Regions from separate parts of the Thalassospira marina genome, predicted to be linked through region 2. Evidence: predicted binding sites of a transcription regulator. Region 2 holds the regulator's gene; the other holds the start of a gene.

Region 1 (4,214 bases), 1.6 Mb from region 2:
CTGAATGGCATGCAAACCTATCAGGTTTTGTGCCGGGACATCATGCATGGCGCAACGTCGCATCAGGGCCAACTGACACGCCATTGATCGGTTTCGCACTGATTAAACCCTGCACCACTGCGCTTACCGGCAAAAATCCACCGCAGCCAACCACAACCAGCGCGTTATTGCGCCGGTTGTGGTTGTGGCTGGCGCAGGTCCTGATCATCGCTTTGGGCAACGTCGGCATTCCGTTGGGATGCAGGCGTTGCTGCCACACTTTCGGCGACCGATATCCGCGTTGCTGTTTCCCCATCATACCCGCCGGAAAACGGGGCAAGATTGTAAAGAAACTGCCGGGCGGAATTATGCCAGCTATATTGTTCGGCCAAGGCGCGGGCATCGTTGCGATCAAGTTTTAAGGCATCAAGGGCGGCCTGGCGCAGGTCGCTGTTGATGGCACCTGCCTTGGTATCACGCACAATATCGGCCGGGCCCTGCACCGGGAAAACGGCAACTGGTGTGCCCGATGCCAGGGCTTCCAATATCACCAGTCCAAAAGTATCGGTCTTGCTGGGAAAAACAAAAACATCGGCCGAGGCAAAGGCGATGGCCAGGCTTTCGCCGGTTTTTTTGCCCAGAAACTGCGCCTTGGGATATTTCTGCTTCAAATCGTTTAATTGCGGACCATCGCCGACCACAAATTTGGTGCCGGGCAAATCAAGGTCGAGAAAATGGCCGATATTTTTTTCAACCGCCACCCGACCGACAAACAGCCAGTGCGGCTTGGGAAAATCACCAAAGCTTGCATCTTCACGGGGATGAAACAGCGAAAGATCCACCCCGCGCGACCAGATATGCAGGTTTTGAAAACCCCAGCTTTTCAGCTCGTCGCGCAAGGATTCGGTAGCGACCATGACAGACTGTGATTTACCATGAAATCGGCGCATGCCCCGATAGGAAATCGCCAGCGGCAATTTGGTGCGCGCATGAAGATATTCGGGAAAGCGGGTGTGATAGGCGGTGGAAAACGGCAATTTCCGTTTCAGGCAATAGGCACGCGCAGCCTGACCCAACGGCCCTTCGGTTGCGATATGGATGGCAACGGGCTGCATTGCATCAATCATGCGCGAAAGTTTGCGTCTTGCAAAAATCGCCAGCCGGATTTCCGGGTAGGTCGGGCAGGGAATGGTTGTGAACTGGTCGGGTGAAATGATGCGTACATCATGGCCCTGGGCAATCAGTTCGGCGCTTACCGTTTCCAGCGTCCTGACAACACCATTAACCTGTGGCCGCCAGGCATCGCTGACAATCAGTATTCTCATGCTGTTTTTCCAACCGGGCTGGTGGTTGCTGCGCCAGTATTGGCGATGCGCGGGCTTTGCGGTTTGCCTGTGTTTTCAATGTCGCCTGCTGTGCGAAACAGCGACATTAACCGTCCCAGCCCAAGGCTGGCCGGGGTGCTGGCCGAATTTGGCGTGACATAGGACATTGCCATATTGCGCATATCCGCCCAGTGCAGAAGCTCCAGCTCGCCATCCTTGTGTTCAACAAGGGCCGTGCAGCTTTCAACCCAGTCACCGTCATTGCAATAAAGCACGTTGCCGATCATGCGTTTTTCGGCATGGTGGATATGGCCGCAGACAACGCCATCGACCTTGCGTTTGGCGGCAGCATGGGCAACGGCATTTTCAAAATTGCAAATGAACTGAACCGCGTTTTTCACCCGGTTTTTCAGATAGGCCGACAGCGACCAGTACCCATATCCCAGCTTGCGCCGGGCGGCATTGAAATACCGGTTCAGCATGATGGCAAGGTTATAGGCCGTATCCCCCAGATAGGCGAGCCAGCGGGCATATTTCACCACGCCGTCAAACTCGTCCCCGTGAATGACCAAAAGGCGTTTGCCATCGGCGGTGGTGTGAATGTCGTTCATGCGCACATCGACATGGCCAAAGGTCATATCGACAAATTCGCGGGCAAATTCATCATGGTTGCCGGGCACAAAAATGACCTTTGCGCCGTTCTTGGCCTTTTCCATGATATTTGTGATAACGGCATGGTGGCTTTCGGGCCAATACCAGCTTTTCTTCAGGCGCCAGCCGTCTATGATGTCGCCCACCAGATAATAGGTATCTGCCGTTACTTCGTTAAGGAAATCTACCAGCAGCTCTGCCTGGCAGCCGCGTGTACCCAGATGCACATCTGAAATCCATACCGTGCGGTAGTGGGGTTTCGTGTTCATTGCTGTCATCGTCGCCCTCCAGGTCCCCATGCAAAGGATGGTCGCGCACCCCGGGTGCTGGCCCGTAAATATTGGGCTCGACCAATACCTGAATAAAACAAAAGGGGCGAACATATAACCCGTTCACAGAAATTTATCAGTATTGAAAGGATTTTGTTACATATTTACTTTTGTATAAGATGGCGATGGCGAAATATTTTTCAATTTTATTACAGGTAATATTTGTTTCATGGCCGAAGATGGCATCACCATTATTTTTAACCCCCGTGCTGGCGGTAACAAGCAGCGCTTCCTTTCTGCTATTCTGCAGCGCGCCGGGGTAAAGGTTGAATTGCTGCAAACCACCCATCCCGGCCATGCCCGCGAATTGGCCAGGCGGGTGCGGGCGGGGCGCAGGCTTTATGTGGCGGGCGGCGATGGTTCGTTAAACGAGGCCCTTAACGGCCTGCTTGATGCACAAATCGATGGTCACGAAGTACCGCCCCTGGGCATTATCCCGCTGGGAACGGCCAATGTGCTGGCTGTCGAGGTGGGGCTGGGGGTTAATACCCGTGCCGTAGCCGACTATATCAACGATCCGGTCCATGTATGGGTGCGGCCGGGGCTTTTGAACGGGCGCGCCTTTTTCCTGATGGTGGGTATTGGTGCTGATGCCGATACGGTTGCCAATGTGTCGCTGAAATTAAAACGGCTGATTGGCAAGGGGGCTTATGTGCTGGAAGGGCTGCGCAATATTGCCTTTCCCCGCCATCGTGATTTTGAAGTCCATATTGGCCGGGACCAATACCGGGTCGCGGGTGTCGTTGCCACCCACGCCAGCCATTATGGGGGCAAATTCATTATTTCGCCCGATGCATCGCTGACAGATAACAAACTTGATGTGGTTCTGATGCCTGCCAGCGGCAGCCTGGCGACGGCCCGATATGGGCTGGCATTGACCATGAACCGCCTGTTTCGCCAGTCCGATGTTAGCGTTATCCGCACCGAACGCCTGACGATCACCAGCCATTGCGGCCCTGCCCCGGTGCAGATCGATGGGGAGAATGCCGGTGCATTGCCCTGCGAAATCAGCCTGTCGCCCTATCCGGTCCGGCTTTTGGTGCCGCGCGCCTATTTTAACGCTACCAGCCAGAAAGACGGGCAGATCGGGGCATCTTCCCAGCCACTGCAAATCGCAAGTCAGTAACGCCGATAAGCCCTGATATGTTGGTGTTCCCGCCTATGCCGGGTGCTTTGGCATGTTTCGGGTGATGCCGCAGGAAAAAATGGCGCCTTAATACTAAAGTAATTGCCTAACTATTTTTCTCGTGATAGTTAGGCATATGCTTAACCAACAAACAGACCTTAATCGCCTTTTTGGTGCCCTTTCGGACCCCGCCCGTCGCACGATGGTCGAACGGCTTAGCCGTGGTCCGGCACCGGTAAGCGAGCTTGCCGGCCTGTTGCCGATGTCATTGCCATCGGTCATGCAGCATCTGGGTGTGCTTGAAAATGCCGGTATCGTCCGATCTGAAAAGGTCGGCAGGGTACGAACCTGTTCTATCGCACCCGAGGCCTTAAGTGCCGCGGAACAGTGGATCAATGCGCGCCGGACCCAGTGGGAACAGCGCCTGGATCGCCTGGGTGCATACCTTGCCAGTCAGCCAGAGGAGCCTGACGATGCCCCATGATCATGCCGGTTTAACGCTGCATATGCACCCGCTGGCATCCTATTGCTGGAAAGTGCTGATCGCACTTTATGACGCCCATATCACCTTTGAGGCCGTGCAGTTGGACGGGTTGCCAAAAAACGACAGCGCCTTTACCGATTTGTGGCCGCTGGCGAAAATGCCGCTGTTACAGCATGGCGCGAATGTGGTGCCTGAAACCTCGATCATTATCGAATATTTGCAACTGCATTTTCCCGGCAAGCTGCGTTTGATCCCGGAAAATGGGGATCAGGCCATCGAGGTTCGGCTGTGGGACCGCTTTTTTGATCTTTATGTGCATA
Region 2 (4,214 bases):
AGGCTGCTTTGGGCCTTGGGGCATCGCCGGTGCAAACGGTCAGCCATCATGTGCTGCCGCTGGCAATGCCGGGCATCCTGACCGGGACCATCATTGGTATGGCCCAGGCACTGGGTGAAACGGCACCGCTGCTGATGATCGGCATGGTGGCCTTTATTGTTGATATTCCGGGCAGTGCGATGGATGCGGCAACGGTTCTTCCGGTGCAGATCTATCTGTGGGCAGACAGCCCCGAACGCGCCTTTGTTGAAAAAACCTCTGCGGCGATCATGGTATTGCTGGCTTTCCTGATCCTGATGAACGGGTTGGCCGTGTTCCTGCGCAAGAAATTTGAACGGAAGTGGTAAAATGGCTGTTGTAACTGCTGACGCAATGACAAACGCACCGCACACGCGCGGCAAGTCCAAAATGGCGGCCCGCGAACTGAACCTGTTCTACGGTGATGCCCAGGCGCTTTATAATGTCGATCTTGATGTTGTCGAACGCGAAGTCACCGCCCTGATCGGCCCGTCGGGCTGTGGTAAATCCACGTTCCTGCGTTGCCTGAACCGCATGAACGACACCATCGATGGCGTGACCATCAATGGCAAGGTCACCCTTGATGACCGCGATATTTACGATAAATCGATCGACGTTGTGCAGCTTCGCGCCCGTATCGGCATGGTGTTCCAGAAACCGAACCCCTTCCCGAAATCGATTTTTGATAACGTGGCCTATGGCCCGCGTATTCATGGTCTGGTCAATTCCCGCGACGAACTTGACGAAATCGTCATGACCTCGCTGGAAAAAGCCGGCCTGCTTAAAGAAGTTAAAGACCGTCTTTCCTCACCGGCAACCGGTCTTTCCGGCGGTCAGCAGCAGCGCCTTTGCATTGCGCGTGCGGTTGCTGTCAGCCCTGAAGTCATTTTGATGGATGAACCCTGTTCCGCGCTTGACCCGATCGCGACCGCCAAGGTCGAAGAACTGATCGACGAGCTGCGTTCGAACTACACAATTGTCATCGTCACTCACTCCATGCAGCAGGCCGCGCGTGTGTCGCAGCGCACGGCTTTTTTCCACCTGGGTAAACTGGTGGAAGTCGGCGAAACGGACCAAATCTTTACCAACCCGCGAGACGAACGGACCAAGGGTTACATCACTGGTCGCTTCGGCTAAGCCGGGCAGGAGGTAATTCGATGAGAAAAGAAGAAAGCCATATTGTCAGTTCATTCGATGATGAACTGACCCGGTTGAACAATATCATTTCCCAGATGGGCGGCCTGGCCGAAAGCCAGCTGATTTCGGCGATCCGCGCGATTTCCAAGCGTGATTCCGAACTGGCTGAACAGGTCATTGTTTCCGACCTGCGCATCGACAAACTTGAACAGGAAGTTCAGGATTTCGCCGTTCGCGTTCTGGCACTGCGCCAGCCGATGGCCGATGACCTGCGCCAGGTTGTGACCGCGCTCAAGCTGTCAAACGATCTTGAACGTATTGGCGACCTTGCTAAAAACATCGCCAAACGTGCCCAGGTTCTAAACCAGATCCCGCCGATCCGCCCGGTTCAGGTCATTCCGAACATGGCCCGTCTGGCACAGGAAATCATCAAGGACGTTCTGGACGCCTATATCGAAAACGATGCTGAAAAAGCACAGCGCGTTTGGGCCCGCGACCAGGAAGTCGACGATATGTACAATTCGCTGTTCCGCGAATTGCTGACCTACATGATGGAAGACCCGCGCAATATTACCGCATCGACCCATCTTTTGTTCATTGCCAAAAACATTGAACGCATCGGTGACCATGCCACCAACATTGCCGAAACGATCTATTACCGCATCAAGGGTGAAGATCTGCCGGTTGATGGCCGTCCCAAAAATGATGCTGCCAATTTCGCTGTGATTGAACCCAACGAGGCAGGGGAATAACAGGATGGATCCTACGGTTCTTATTGTCGAGGATGAAGCCGCCATCGTCACGATGCTGCGCTACAACCTCGAACGGGAAGGCATGAATGTTGTCGAAGCCGGTGACGGGGACGAAGCCCTGAAAATCATGGCTGAAACCCATGTTGATCTGGTCCTTCTGGACTGGATGCTGCCGGTCATGTCCGGGATCGAAGTATGCCGTCAGATCCGCCGTAAACCTGAAAGCCGCGATTTGCCGGTGATCATGGTGACCGCGCGTGGTGAAGAAGGCGACCGTATTCGCGGCCTCGATACCGGGGCCGACGATTACGTGACCAAACCCTTTGCCATTGGCGAATTGCTGGCCCGTATCCGTGCGCTTTTGCGCCGCTCCGGCCCGGCGCAACCACAGGGGCAGTTGATCTATTCCGATATCGAAATGGATCTGGCTGCGCATCGCGTCAATCGCAGCGGTAAACCCATCCATCTCGGGCCGACGGAATTTCGTCTTCTGCGTTATTTCCTGGAGCATCCGGGCCGGGTTTTCTCGCGCGAACAGTTACTTAACGCTGTTTGGGGGCCGAATATCTATGTCGAAACCCGCACGGTGGATGTGCATATCCGTCGTCTGCGCAAAGCCCTGAACGATGTCAAAGGCACCAAGGACGTTATCCGCACCGTTCGCGCGGCCGGTTATGCCCTGGATGATGACGCGGCTGCCTGATCGGCCTTTTTATTTATCGTAATTGTGACAGAATTTCGCAATTTACACTGAAAATACAAGGCCCTGTCACATTGGCAGGGCCTTGTTTTATTTCTGCTGGCAAGTTGATATTCAGCGCCGCGATGTATGTTGTCAGGCAAATGACACTGGCTGCTGTTCATGGGCCTTGGTTCTCGGCCCAGCATCTACGCTTTGTTACCGGCCCCGGTGCCTTTGGTGCCCACAGGGGCCGTTTTCGTTGCGGAGGCGGATGAATGTCCTGACGACCGCGGGGCCAGTTCATTCATCAGCAGCATGTCCGCCCGGCGGAATTTGGCAATTTCAGCATCAATTTCATCCTGCGGTACATCACAGGCTGACAGCACATGGTCCGACAGGCGCAAACCCGTTTCCAGCACTTCGGGGATGGCAGCATTGGCACCGCTGCGCGACAGGGCACCAATATGGGAAATATCCTGTGCGCGGGCGAAAATCTTCAGATGTGGGTAATGCTGGCGCAGCAATGCCACGGTTTTTTCGGTTTCATGCGGCGAACCCATGGCAACGGCGGCAACATGGGCCTGTTCTGTGTGGGCTGCCCGGAAACTTTCCGGCCTGGAACCATCGGCGAAATAAACCGGCAATCCTTCGGCCCGGCCGCGAGCCACCTGTTGGGCGTCGGATTCCAGAACGATAAAGGGAATGTTGCGGGTTCTTAACAACCGTGCCAGCACCCGGCCAACACGCCCGCAGCCGATAATCAGCACATGGTGTTCCACACCTTCGGTATGGGCTTCAATATCGCCAAGCTGGTCGGTTTCACGCGGATGCAGGATATCTTCCAGCTTTTTGCCCAGGCTGATCAGGCTGGGTGTTACGGCCATGGAAATGGCAACAATCGGCACCAGAATGGCGGCAAGTTCGGGGGTAATGGCACCGTTTTGGGCGGCCAGTGTAAACATCACAAAGGCAAATTCGCCGCCACCGGCCAGCCCCATCGCAATGCGGATCGAAACCGCCCGGTCAAACCGGGTTGCCAGCGACAGCACAAACAGGATCGCCGCCTTTATCAATAGAAGGGCAACCACGCCCATAACCACCGTAATCGCGTGGTGGTACACCACCCCGATATCGACCGACATGCCCACCGACATAAAAAACAGCGACAGAAACACCCCACGAAACGGGGCAATGTCTGCTTCGATCTGGTGGCGAAATTCGGTTTCGGCCAACATCACACCGGCAATAAACGCACCCAGCGCCATGGAAAGCCCGGCCATTTCCGTAAGCGTACTGGCCGCCAGCACGGCAAACAGGGTGCCAATGGCAAACAGTTCGGGGTTATGCAGGGCGGCAATGGCGCGAAACATCGGGCGCAATAAATATCGCCCGGCCAGCAATAACACCGCAACCGCCCCAACTCCGGCCAGGATGCTGACCCAGGGGCTGGTGGTGCTGGTGGTGTTGCCTGCGGCCTGCACCATAATCAGGAACGGGCCAACCGCCACGTCCTGCAACAGCAAAACCGCAAGGGCTGCGCGGCCAAACCGGGTGTGAAGCTGGCGTTCATCGGAAAGCTGTTTGAGGATAATCGCGGTCGATGACAAAGCCAGCGCGCCGGCAAT

What was found. The regulator PhoB, encoded in region 2, activates phosphate uptake and scavenging genes when phosphate is short. The targets are predictions, from matches to a motif close to TNTCATAAAACTGTCA.
Region 1: a site for PhoB is predicted at 2,423-2,438, ahead of CSC3H3_RS03430 (diacylglycerol/lipid kinase family protein). Genes of this name have one in related genera too.

Annotation. Positions count from the first base shown of each region.
Region 1 is NZ_CP024199.1:771,551-775,764, forward strand. It holds gene CSC3H3_RS03415 (BUD32 family EKC/KEOPS complex subunit) at 1-87, shown strand, start outside; gene CSC3H3_RS03420 (glycosyltransferase family 4 protein) at 165-1,304, opposite strand; gene CSC3H3_RS03425 (UDP-2,3-diacylglucosamine diphosphatase) at 1,301-2,233, opposite strand; gene CSC3H3_RS03430 (diacylglycerol/lipid kinase family protein) at 2,454-3,410, shown strand; gene CSC3H3_RS03435 (ArsR/SmtB family transcription factor) at 3,547-3,894, shown strand; gene CSC3H3_RS03440 (glutathione S-transferase family protein) at 3,884-4,214, shown strand, end outside.
Region 2 is NZ_CP024199.1:3,712,463-3,716,676, reverse strand. It holds gene pstA (phosphate ABC transporter permease PstA) at 1-347, shown strand, start outside; gene pstB (phosphate ABC transporter ATP-binding protein PstB) at 349-1,155, shown strand; gene phoU (phosphate signaling complex protein PhoU) at 1,176-1,907, shown strand; gene phoB (phosphate regulon transcriptional regulator PhoB) at 1,912-2,610, shown strand; gene CSC3H3_RS16945 (cation:proton antiporter domain-containing protein) at 2,796-4,214, opposite strand, start outside.